One region of the Magnetospira thiophila genome, then DNA from elsewhere that is predicted to be linked to it. Evidence: riboswitches for the same ligand, from Rfam matches in the RefSeq annotation. Region 1 holds a riboswitch; the other holds the start of a gene.
What was found. A riboswitch is a leader RNA that binds a small molecule or an ion and turns the genes downstream of it on or off. The one in region 1 is predicted to bind cobalamin.
Positions count from the first base shown of each region.

Region 2: another riboswitch for cobalamin. It lies ahead of bluB (5,6-dimethylbenzimidazole synthase); the one in region 1 lies ahead of ACYQ1P_RS14875 (energy-coupling factor ABC transporter permease).

Region 1 is NZ_BAAHXF010000002.1:1,074,289-1,079,457, forward strand. Features, by position in the region: gene ACYQ1P_RS14860 (ABC transporter permease) at 1-1, shown strand, start outside; gene nikR (nickel-responsive transcriptional regulator NikR) at 67-477, opposite strand; gene ACYQ1P_RS14870 (HupE/UreJ family protein) at 573-1,160, shown strand; gene ACYQ1P_RS14875 (energy-coupling factor ABC transporter permease) at 1,205-1,891, opposite strand; cobalamin riboswitch at 1,932-2,144, opposite strand; gene gph (phosphoglycolate phosphatase) at 2,488-3,150, opposite strand; gene glmU (bifunctional UDP-N-acetylglucosamine diphosphorylase/glucosamine-1-phosphate N-acetyltransferase GlmU) at 3,248-4,612, shown strand; gene glmS (glutamine--fructose-6-phosphate transaminase (isomerizing)) at 4,631-5,169, shown strand, end outside.
Region 2 is NZ_BAAHXF010000002.1:876,966-882,134, forward strand. Features, by position in the region: gene ACYQ1P_RS13895 (phenylacetate--CoA ligase family protein) at 1-1,086, shown strand, start outside; gene ACYQ1P_RS13900 (FtsB family cell division protein) at 1,087-1,401, opposite strand; gene eno (phosphopyruvate hydratase) at 1,552-2,829, opposite strand; cobalamin riboswitch at 2,940-3,119, shown strand; gene bluB (5,6-dimethylbenzimidazole synthase) at 3,166-3,810, shown strand; gene ACYQ1P_RS13915 (hypothetical protein) at 4,079-5,169, shown strand, end outside.

The sequences.
Region 1 (5,169 bases):
AGGCGATGGTCGTTCATGATTGGCAGCGTGGAATGATGCCGTTGGCGACGATTTTGGAGGCGGCGGTTACTCTTCATCCTCAAGGGGGATCAAATGTAAATATCCGTGCTTCACGCCCGTCTGAGCGATGATTTGATTCGCCATATTGCGAACTTCTTCGATGGTCCCGTTCAAGACGGTGGCTTCGACGCAGTTCTCTTTGTCGACGTGAAGGTGGAGCGTTGCCGTGGGAATGTCATGGTGATGGTGCTGGGCCTCAACGAGCCGTGACGACAGGGTCCGTTCCTTGTGATTGTACATATAGACGACACAGCCGACGCATTTTGCTTCCTCTTTTACCGCGATCCGTTGTTCCGCGAGCATTTTCCGCACTGCGTCCCGGATGCCTTCCGAGCGGTTGGAATATCCCTTCAACTCCATCAGCTCGTCAAACTTTTCAAGCAGTTCATCGTCAATCGTAACGGTAATACGTTCCATCATCGGTCATCCGGTGTTGCATTGGCTTGCGAGTGTGATATTTTTTATTTTCATCACACTTGCTTGGTTTGTCCATCTTACAGGGGATTCGAACGATGAAACGATCATTCTTTCTCGCCGCCGCCGTTCTGGTGGCGGCTGCAACACCTGCCCTGGCCCATACCGGCGCCGGGTCTGTTTCAGGCTTTTCCGCAGGCTTTGGCCATCCGGTCGGTGGACTCGATCATGTACTTGCCATGGTCGCGGTCGGGATCCTGGCTGCCCAGATGGGCGGCAAATCCATGTGGTTCGTCCCGGCTTCGTTTGTCGGCATGATGATTGTCGGCGGATTGTTTGGTATGATCGGCGTGCCGGTGCCGTTCGTCGAAATTGGTATCGTCGGCTCCGTGATCGTGTTGGGCGGCGTGATCGCCGCCGGACGTCAGATGCCGATGGGTCTGGCTATGGCTTTGGTCGGGGTGATGGCGATTTTCCACGGTCACGCCCATGGCACGGAAATGCCGGTAAACGCCAGCGGTCTCGAATACGGCGTCGGATTTGCCGTCGCCACGACGACCCTGCATGCAGCCGGGATTGGATTGAGCATTGCCGTTCAGAAAATGGCGGAAAAGATTGCTCCGATTGCCGTTCGGGTGGGCGGTGGAGGCATCGCGGCCGCTGGAGCCCTGCTCTTTATTGCCTGAAGCGGTTGATTGGAGGGCGGAATAAGCCGCCCTCCTTCAAAACCTTACGACGAAGCGGCGGTGTACAGACGGTTGTGAAACAGTGTGCTGTACTTAAACCTGTCGAAGTTCTTGGCAAGGGCAAGGACGGCCAAGTCCAGCACGGGCTCGACGAGGATAACCGTCATATAGGCCGCGCCAAACAAGCCCACCTGGGCCAGATTCTCAGCGCCAAACCCTTGACCATAGAATGCCCAGAATGCGACCCAGGCGACGATCCCGGCCTGATAACTGGTGGATAGGGCCAAGGCTTGTGCATAGGTCACGTCCTTGTACGCCGTTCCATTCGGAATGACCTTCCGTGCCAGCAGGCTCATGGCAAATAGCGGCACCAGCAACGTCGTGACGTTGATACCGTATTGGGGCAAATCCGCCGGTGCGAACAGAAGCCCTTGCACCAACAATCCGAAAGCGAGACCGAGTGCCGCCGCTCCGCCTCCGAAAATCAGGAACAAGGTCGAGCCGAGAATGAAATGAACTTCGGACACGCCAATGGAGTGATGTGGCAGGACTTCAAAAAAACTGAAGACAAGCGCCGTGGTGGCAACCGTTCGCGCCGCCAGGGAGACAATGCCTCCGTCGTTTTTAATCGTGTCGTAGGCCAGCTTTCCCGCCAGCCCAAAAGCTCCAGCCGCTGTGGCATAGCTGAGGGTGATTTTAGCGCCGTCAACGACGCCCGGTTCGATATGCATGATATTTCCTTTCACCGCACCCATCGTGCGGCAATCATAAGGGTTGAACGATGCTCAGGCAGGTCTCCTGACTCGCGCTTCATCGCCGATCATCGGCCTTCCCAGGCTCACGCCCAGTGGCTTCGCGGATGCGGCTCACGCTCACAGTTGCGTGGGCAGTCACGGATCAAGCCCCGATTGGGTCGTCTCTACCGTGTTCCCTTTTGATCCCGGAGACTTGGTCTCACTCGGAACCTAAGCGGTAAAACGATAGAGCAAATGAGGGCATGTTTCACGTCTATTCTTACAGGGCAATCGAATGAGTTTTCAGTAGCGCTGTCTGACGGTTTGTGATTCGGCAATTTCTCATGTGGTTTTCGGCATGAGACATTGGCAATCTCGTCTTCCATCTGACTGGTTACAGGCGTTGAAGGTGGCGAGGCGGCAGCAATCCGTCAGACTGTGCGGTGATCTCGGGATCGAAATGCGAGTCGGCACAGGCCTCCCGATGGGCTATCGCCGCGTGCAGCGAGAGGACCGGCAAGCTCGGTACGCTCGAGGCGGACCCTCACGAGTTCACGATTCATTATTTCAATCTGGGCGCTCCCCAACGGTTTCTACAACAATTTTTCGATCAGCGCCGGCAGTTCGTCGAAATGATCAATCACCGCCACCGACGGCAACTCCTGCACCGGAATGCGGGTATAGCCGAAGGACACCAAAATCCCCGGAATTCCGGCATCGCGGGCGGCATAGGCGTCGTTGGGGCTGTCACCGACCAACAGGGCATGTTCCGGGGCCACCCCCAAGGCATCCAAAGTGGCAAAGATATGACCCGGATCGGGTTTTTTCACCGCACAGGCATCGCCGCCCAGAACGGCGGAAAAATAATGGGCCATATGCAGCTCGGCGAGAATTTCTACCGTCGGGGCCTGTGGCTTGTTGGTGCAGACTCCGAGGGTGTAATGGCCGCTCGCCTTGAGGTCGTCGAGAACCTTGATGATCCCTGGATAGGGAACCGTCTCGTCCGTACTGTGGCCCTCGTAGAAGCCCATGAAGCCCTCGACCAGCGGATTCAGGGCGTCCCCGGTGATCGCCGCGCCGGTGGCGGCAAACCCGCGCTCCACCAACACCGGCACTCCGTCGCCAATCATGCTACGCACCGCCTCGATAGGCAGCGCCGAACGGCCTTCCCGAACCAGCAATTTATTGAGTGCATTCATCAAATCCGGTGCGCTATCCACCAGCGTGCCGTCGAGATCGAAAATAATGGCCTTCATTGGGCTATCCCCTGTTCCGTCAAATTGTGACTTGGCGGTGCTCCGAGCATGTGTCAGTCTGCCGCTTTCTCACGCTTATGTAATGAACCGATTTCAGATGACCAAGGAAAAAACCGCCGCCATCGTACTTGCTGCAGGTCTCGGGACCCGCATGAAGTCGCAACTTCCAAAGGTTCTCCACCCCATTGCCGGTCGCCCTATGGTCCGCCACTTGCTGGCCGCCGTCGAGTCCCTGTCCCCCGACAAGGTGGTCGTGGTCATCGGCCCGGACATGCCGCAGGCGGCCGAGGCCGTCGCCCCCCACGCCACCGTCATCCAGTCCGAACGCCTGGGCACCGGCCATGCTGTCCGCGCCGCCGAACCGGAACTGGGCGATTTCGACGGCGACATCCTGATCATGTTCGGCGACTCCCCGTTGCTGACCGCACAGACCATGGACCGCATGTTGGCGGCGCGCCGCTCCGAACCGAACACCGCCATCGCCGTGCTGGGCTTCCGCACCCCGACGCCGGGGGCCTATGGCCGCCTGCTCACCGACGCCCAGGGCCACCTGCACGCCATTGTCGAGGCCAAAGACGCCTCCCCGGCCCAGTTGGATATCAATCTGTGCAATTCCGGTCTGATGTGCGTCTCCGGCAAGCATCTGTTCCGCCTGCTCAGCAAGATCACCCCCAACAACGCCAAGGGAGAGTACTATCTGACCGATATCGTCGCCCTGGCGCGGGCCGAGGGGCTGGGCAGCGTGGTCACCGAGGGCGACGAGGACGAGCTGCTGGGAGTCAATTCCCGGGCCGAACTGGCGCTCGCCGAATCCCTGATCCAAAAACGCCTGCGCGCCGAGGCCATGGCCGACGGCGTGACCATGATCGACCCGGACAGCGTCTGGCTATGCTGGGACACCCAACTGGGTCAGGATGTGACTCTTCAGCCGCATGTGGTCTTCGGCCCCGGCGTCACCGTCGAAGAAGGCGCGACCATCAAGGCCTTCAGCCACCTGGAAGGCACCACCGTCGGCGCGCAGGCCCAAGTCGGTCCCTATGCCCGCCTGCGCCCTGGCGCCCAGATCGGGGCCCAGGCCAAGATCGGTAATTTCGTCGAGATCAAGAATGCCCAAATCGAGCAAGGGGCCAAGGTCAGCCACCTCAGCTACATCGGCGATGCCCGGATCGGGCGTGAGGCCAATATCGGCGCGGGAACGATCACCTGTAATTATGATGGCTTCCTGAAGCATAAAACCGATATTGGCGCGGGGGCCTTCATCGGCTCCAATACCGCGCTGGTCGCCCCGGTTACGGTCGGCGACGGGGCCATCATCGGGGCCGGGAGCGTGGTCGCCAAGGATGTGGCGGCGGATGCCCTGGCGGTGACCCGGGCCGAACACCGCGAAGTGCCGGATTGGGCGCCGCGATTCCGCGAACGCAAGGCCGCCGAGAAAGCCGCCCGCAAGAAAAAAGCCCCCTAACCCCAGGAGATCTGAACCGTGTGCGGTATTATCGGGATTATCGGCAAGGCGGAAGTCACCCCGCTGCTTATTGAAGGTTTGCGACGGCTGGAATATCGGGGCTACGATTCCGCCGGAATCGCCATTCTCAGTGACGGGGCCATCACCCGGCGGCGCGCCGAAGGCAAGCTGAAAAATCTCGAAAAGCTGATCGCCAACGAGCCGGTCACCGGCACCATCGGCATCGGCCATACCCGCTGGGCCACCCATGGCGCGCCCACCGAAGTCAATGCCCATCCCCATTCGGATGGCCGGGTGGTGCTGGTCCATAACGGCATCATCGAAAACTATCAGGATCTGCGCAAGGAACTGGCCGCCAAGGGGCACCATTTCGAGACCGAGACCGATACCGAAGTGGTGGTCCATCTGGTCGGCAGTTTCATCGCCCAGGGCCTGTCGCCCCAGGACGCGGTGGCGCAAACCCTGAAGAAGCTGGTCGGAGCCTTTGCTCTGGCCATTCTGTTCGCCGGACACGAGGACATGATGATCGGCGCGCGGCGCGGCAGCCCGCTGGCCAT
Region 2 (5,169 bases), 200 kb from region 1:
AGCCACTACCCGTTCGGCCTGTTCGCCGTGCCGCGCGACAAGGTCGTGCGCCTGCATGCCTCCTCGGGCACCACGGGCACGCCGACGGTGGTCGGCTACACCCGCGAGGACCTGGACATGTGGGCCGACCTGATGGCCCGCTCCCTGGCCTGCGCCGGCGCGCGGCCGGGCGAGGTGGTGCATAATGCGCTGGGCTACGGCCTGTTCACCGGCGGTTTGGGATTCCACGGCGGGGCCGAGCGTCTGGGCTGTACGGTGGTCCCCATTTCCGGCGGCGGCACCCAACGCCAAATCAAGCTGATGCGCGATTTCGGGGCCAGCGTTTTGATCGCCACCCCCTCCTATGCCCTGTATCTGGCCGAGGCCGCCGCCGCCCAGGGCGAGCCGCTGGCCGACGGCCCCCTGCACACGGCCCCGCTGGGCGGCGAACCCTGGAGCGATTCCCTGCGCCGGCAGTTGGACGAAATGCTCGGTCTGAATAGCGTCGACTCCTACGGCCTATCGGAGATTATCGGCCCCGGCGTGGCCATGGAATGCCGCGACGCCCGCGCCGGAGCGCACGGCTGGGAAGACGCTTTCCTGTTCGAGATCATCGACCCGGAAAGCGAGGTCCCCCTGCCCATGGGGGAAAGCGGCGAGTTGGTCATCACCACCCTGACCAAACAGGCGCTGCCGATGATCCGCTATCGCACCCGGGACATCACCAGCCTGACCGACGAACCCTGCGCCTGCGGACGGACCCATGTGCGCATCCGCCGCATCACCGGGCGCAACGACGACATGCTGATCATTCGCGGGGTCAATCTGTTCCCCACCCAGGTGGAGGCACTGCTGGTGGATATGGCCGAACTGGCACCGCACTATCAGTTGGTGGTGCGCCGCGACGGCAGCATGGACAATCTGACCATCGAGGCCGAGGCCCGCCCGGAGATCGCCGCCGACGCCTATGCTCAGATCGCCAAGCGCATCCAGTATCACATCAAGACCATGATCGGCGTGACCTGCAAGGCGGTCGTGCTGGCCCCGGGAGAGGTGCCCCGCTCCGATGGCAAGGCCGTCCGGGTGCGGGATCTGCGGAAAATATGATCACTCCTGTTCGAGGATGATCACCTCGTCGGGATCGGCATAATTGAGCATGGCGCGCACCCGTTCATCGAGCAAATCCGGGTCCAGGCTCTCGGGGTGCAGCAGGCGTACTCGGTGTTCCCACATGTCGCGTTCCCGCGCCACCTCGCGGGCCATGGCCTCGACCTGCACCACTTCCTGACGCAGATGCAGCCAGGCGCGCAGCCCCCGGTCGCCGCTGAAGGCATGGAAGGCGAAATAGCTCACCAGACAAGCCCCCAGCACCGGTCCGGCCACCTGCCGCAAGCCGGACCGGATGTCTTCCCTCAGCGCCATGGGTCGCCCCTTCCTGCCGTGCTTACTGTTCGCGAATCGAGTCAGACTCAGACTCCTCTGAAGATCTCACGATGAGTCTTGCCGAGCGGTTAACGGAATCAAAAAGGGCGACGGAAAGACACCGCCGCCCCTTGAGGTACTGGGCTCGGACTAGCCGCGCAGGATGGAGCGTCCGGCAAACCGCGCCGCCGGGCCCAATTCCTCTTCGATACGGATGAGCTGATTGTATTTGGCAATGCGGTCGGAACGGGACAGGGAGCCGGTCTTGATTTGCCCGGCATTGGTGGCCACCGCGATATCGGCGATGGTGCTGTCCTCGGTCTCACCGGAACGGTGCGAGATGATGTTGGTATAATGGGCCTTGTGGGCCATTTCCACCGCTTCCAGGGTCTCCGACAGGCTGCCGATCTGATTGACCTTGACCAGCATGGAGTTGGCGATGCCCCTGGCGATGCCGTCAGCCAGACGGATCGGGTTGGTGACGAACAGGTCGTCGCCCACCAGCTGACATTTGGCCCCCAGTTCGTCGGTGAGGATTTTCCAGCCGTCCCAATCGTCTTCGGCCATGCCGTCTTCGATGGAGAAAATCGGGAAGCGGGCTGCCAGATCCGCCAAATAGCGGGCGTTTCCGGCTGCATCCAGGCTCTTGCCCTCGCCTGCCAGTTCGTACTTGCCGTTCTTGAAATACTCCGAGGAGGCACAATCCAGCGCCAGGACCACATCGTCCCCCGGCACGTAGCCCGCCCCTTCGATGGCCTTCATGATGAAGCCCAGGGCCTCGTCGGCACTGCCCAGGCCCGGCGCGAAGCCGCCTTCGTCGCCGACGTTGGTATTGTGACCGGCGTCCTTGAGGCCCTTCTTGAGGTTATGGAACACCTCGGCGCCCATGCGCACGGCTTCGGCGATGCTCGCCGCGCCCACCGGCATGATCATGAATTCCTGAATGTCGATGGGGTTGTCCGCATGGGCACCGCCATTGACGATGTTCATCATCGGCACCGGCAGGGTGCGGGCATGGGTGCCGCCGATATAGCGGTACAGGGGCAGCCCCACCTCGTCCGCCGCCGCCTTGGCCACCGCCAGCGAGACTCCGAGAATGGCATTGGCCCCGAGACGCCCCTTGTTGGGGGTGCCGTCCAGGTCGATCATCGCCTGATCGAGTACTTCCTGCTCCTCGGCTTCGAGACCGACCAGGGCGTCATAAAGCTCCCCATTGACGGCATCCACCGCCTTGGTCACGCCCTTGCCCAGGTAGCGGCTCTTGTCGCCGTCGCGCAGTTCCACCGCTTCGTGAACGCCGGTAGAGGCCCCCGATGGTACCGCCGCCTGACCGAAAGCGCCGGTTTCGAGAATGACTTCGACCTCGACGGTCGGATTGCCTCGGCTGTCGAGAATTTCGCGGGCATGGATGTCTGATATAGCCGTCATGGAGCGCCTCATCACATCAGGAGGAAGATCGGGATGGAAATTCTTACCGATCCCTACTCCAATGGCTGGAAAACCGCAAGTTCAACTATTATTTCACTGTCATTTCATTTACCTTCCGGCGACCTTTCGGTGCCCGCTTCGGCGGGAGAATCGGGAACGCGGTGAGATTCCGCGACGTGCCCAACGCTGTAGGGGGGACTCGGGACGCAACAGGCCACTGGCATCCGCCGGGAAGGCGCGATCCGGGGACGATCCCAAGTCAGAAGACCGGCCGGGAGGGATGCCCAAACCGCATGGACAGCGGCCCGGGGCGCCACCATCGCAAGGGGACTCCCGATGGACCATGCCTTCTCCGCCGCCGACAAAGCCGCCGTTTACCGGGCCATTTATGAACGCCGCGACGTGCGCAGCGAATTCCTGCCCAACCCGCTCCCCGACGATCTGCTGCTGCGCCTGCTCGACGCCGCCCACCACGCCCCCTCGGTGGGCTTTCAGCAACCCTGGGATTTCGTTGTCGTACGTGACCTCGCCACTCGACGGCGAGTCCATGACTTATTCACCCAGGCCAATGCCGAGGCCGCCCAAATGTTTCCGGCCGAGCAGCGCCAGAAATACCAATCCCTGAAGCTGCAAGGCATCATCGAAGCCCCGGTCAATCTGTGCATCACCTGCGACCGTGGCCGCGCAGGACCGGTGGTCCTGGGCCGCACCCACCAGCCGCAGATGGACCTCTACTCCACCGTCTGCGCCGTACAGAACCTGTGGCTCGCCGCCCGCGCCGAAGGCCTCGGCCTGGGCTGGGTCTCCATCCTCGACCCCGAGGCCCTCAAACAGACCCTCGGCATCCCCGAACGACTGGACGTCATCGCCTATCTTTGTCTCGGATCGGTCTCACAGTTCCACGACACCCCGGATTTGCAACGCCAAGGCTGGCGGCACCGAATGGCGCTGGAGGAACTGCTGCACTGGGAGGGATGGTGAGCGGGCGGCGGGTTGAAGGTCCGGGTGAGATTGCCGGTGTGAAGTGTTGGAATAAGTCGGCCTGACGAGGGACAAAGCATCAGTCGCAATGGGCATCTCGTGAACGGCAACAGCCCCCCCTCATGCCGAGATTCACCCCCCTACCTCATGCTGAGCCTGTCGAGGCACGAGCCTTTCGCAGCATGTGTCGCAACGCGCCCCCTGCTGGACCGTGCCGCCATCCTCCAGCAAGACCCACCACGAAACCGCCAGGGGCGGCCAAGGGGTCATGGGAAGCCTATCCAGCACCACCCCCGGCAACGACGGGGACTCCCTGTCCTCTGCGCCGATTCCGTCCGTTGTCGATGACAAGCCGTCGCGCCCGACCCCGTCGTTCGACGAGGGGCCGTCCCTGTTCGAGTCCAAGACGGCCTTCGATGCGGAGCCGCTGCATCCCATTGCCTCTGAACCCGTCCTCGAGGCCCCGGCACGCCGGACGAACGCCCTCCTTGACGAGTCCCCGAGCGACCGGGCGCAACAGGAAAACCTTCTCAAGCAGGCCGAGGCCGACACGGAGGCGGTCTGGAAGATGCACCAGGACAAAAAGGCCGCCGAGGAGAAAGCCGCCCGGCAGCGCATAGAGATGCGCCAGAAACAGCGCCTGGAAGAGCAAAAGCAGCAGCAGCAACGGCAGACCCTGGCTCAACAGACCACAGAGATCGCTCAGGCACGCCCCATCCGGGTCGAGCAGGCCCTGGCCAAAAGCCCGCCGCCGGTACGCATTGATCCTCTTGACACATGGGATGGGGCGACGCCACCAAAGAAGGGTGAGATTGAGACGGCGCGGCGCAAGCCGGTGATCGAGCGCAGTTTTGCCGATCAGAAGCGCCTGCATTGGGCCGACGACTATTGGACCAACAAAGAGATTCAGCAGGAATCCGGCCAATTCTATGAACTGAACACTCCGAAATCGGAGCCTACTGGCCACGCCAGCGGCAGTTCCCCCACCGGCTACGAAGGCATCCGGGAAGAAAATGACCGCATGAACAAGCTGCGCGCCAAGCAGGCTATCGAACATCTCGGTCCCCATGCGGACCCGCAACATGTGCAGATGATCGAGGCCCATTACGGGGAAACACCGCCCCCCAATGCAGATGCCTGGGGCAAGGACCGTGTCATCCACGGCAAGGAGGAGACCATCGAGGTCGACTGGACCCAAGAAGCGGCGACCTCTGAAAATACCGTCCTCATCGGCGGGTCCGGAAACGATACCTTGGCCTGGACGCAAGAGACGAAGCCCGCTCCCGTTCCGGCACCAGGGACCCAGGATTGGTATGAACATACCAACCGTCTGCTAGAGCAAATTCCGTTCAATTTGGA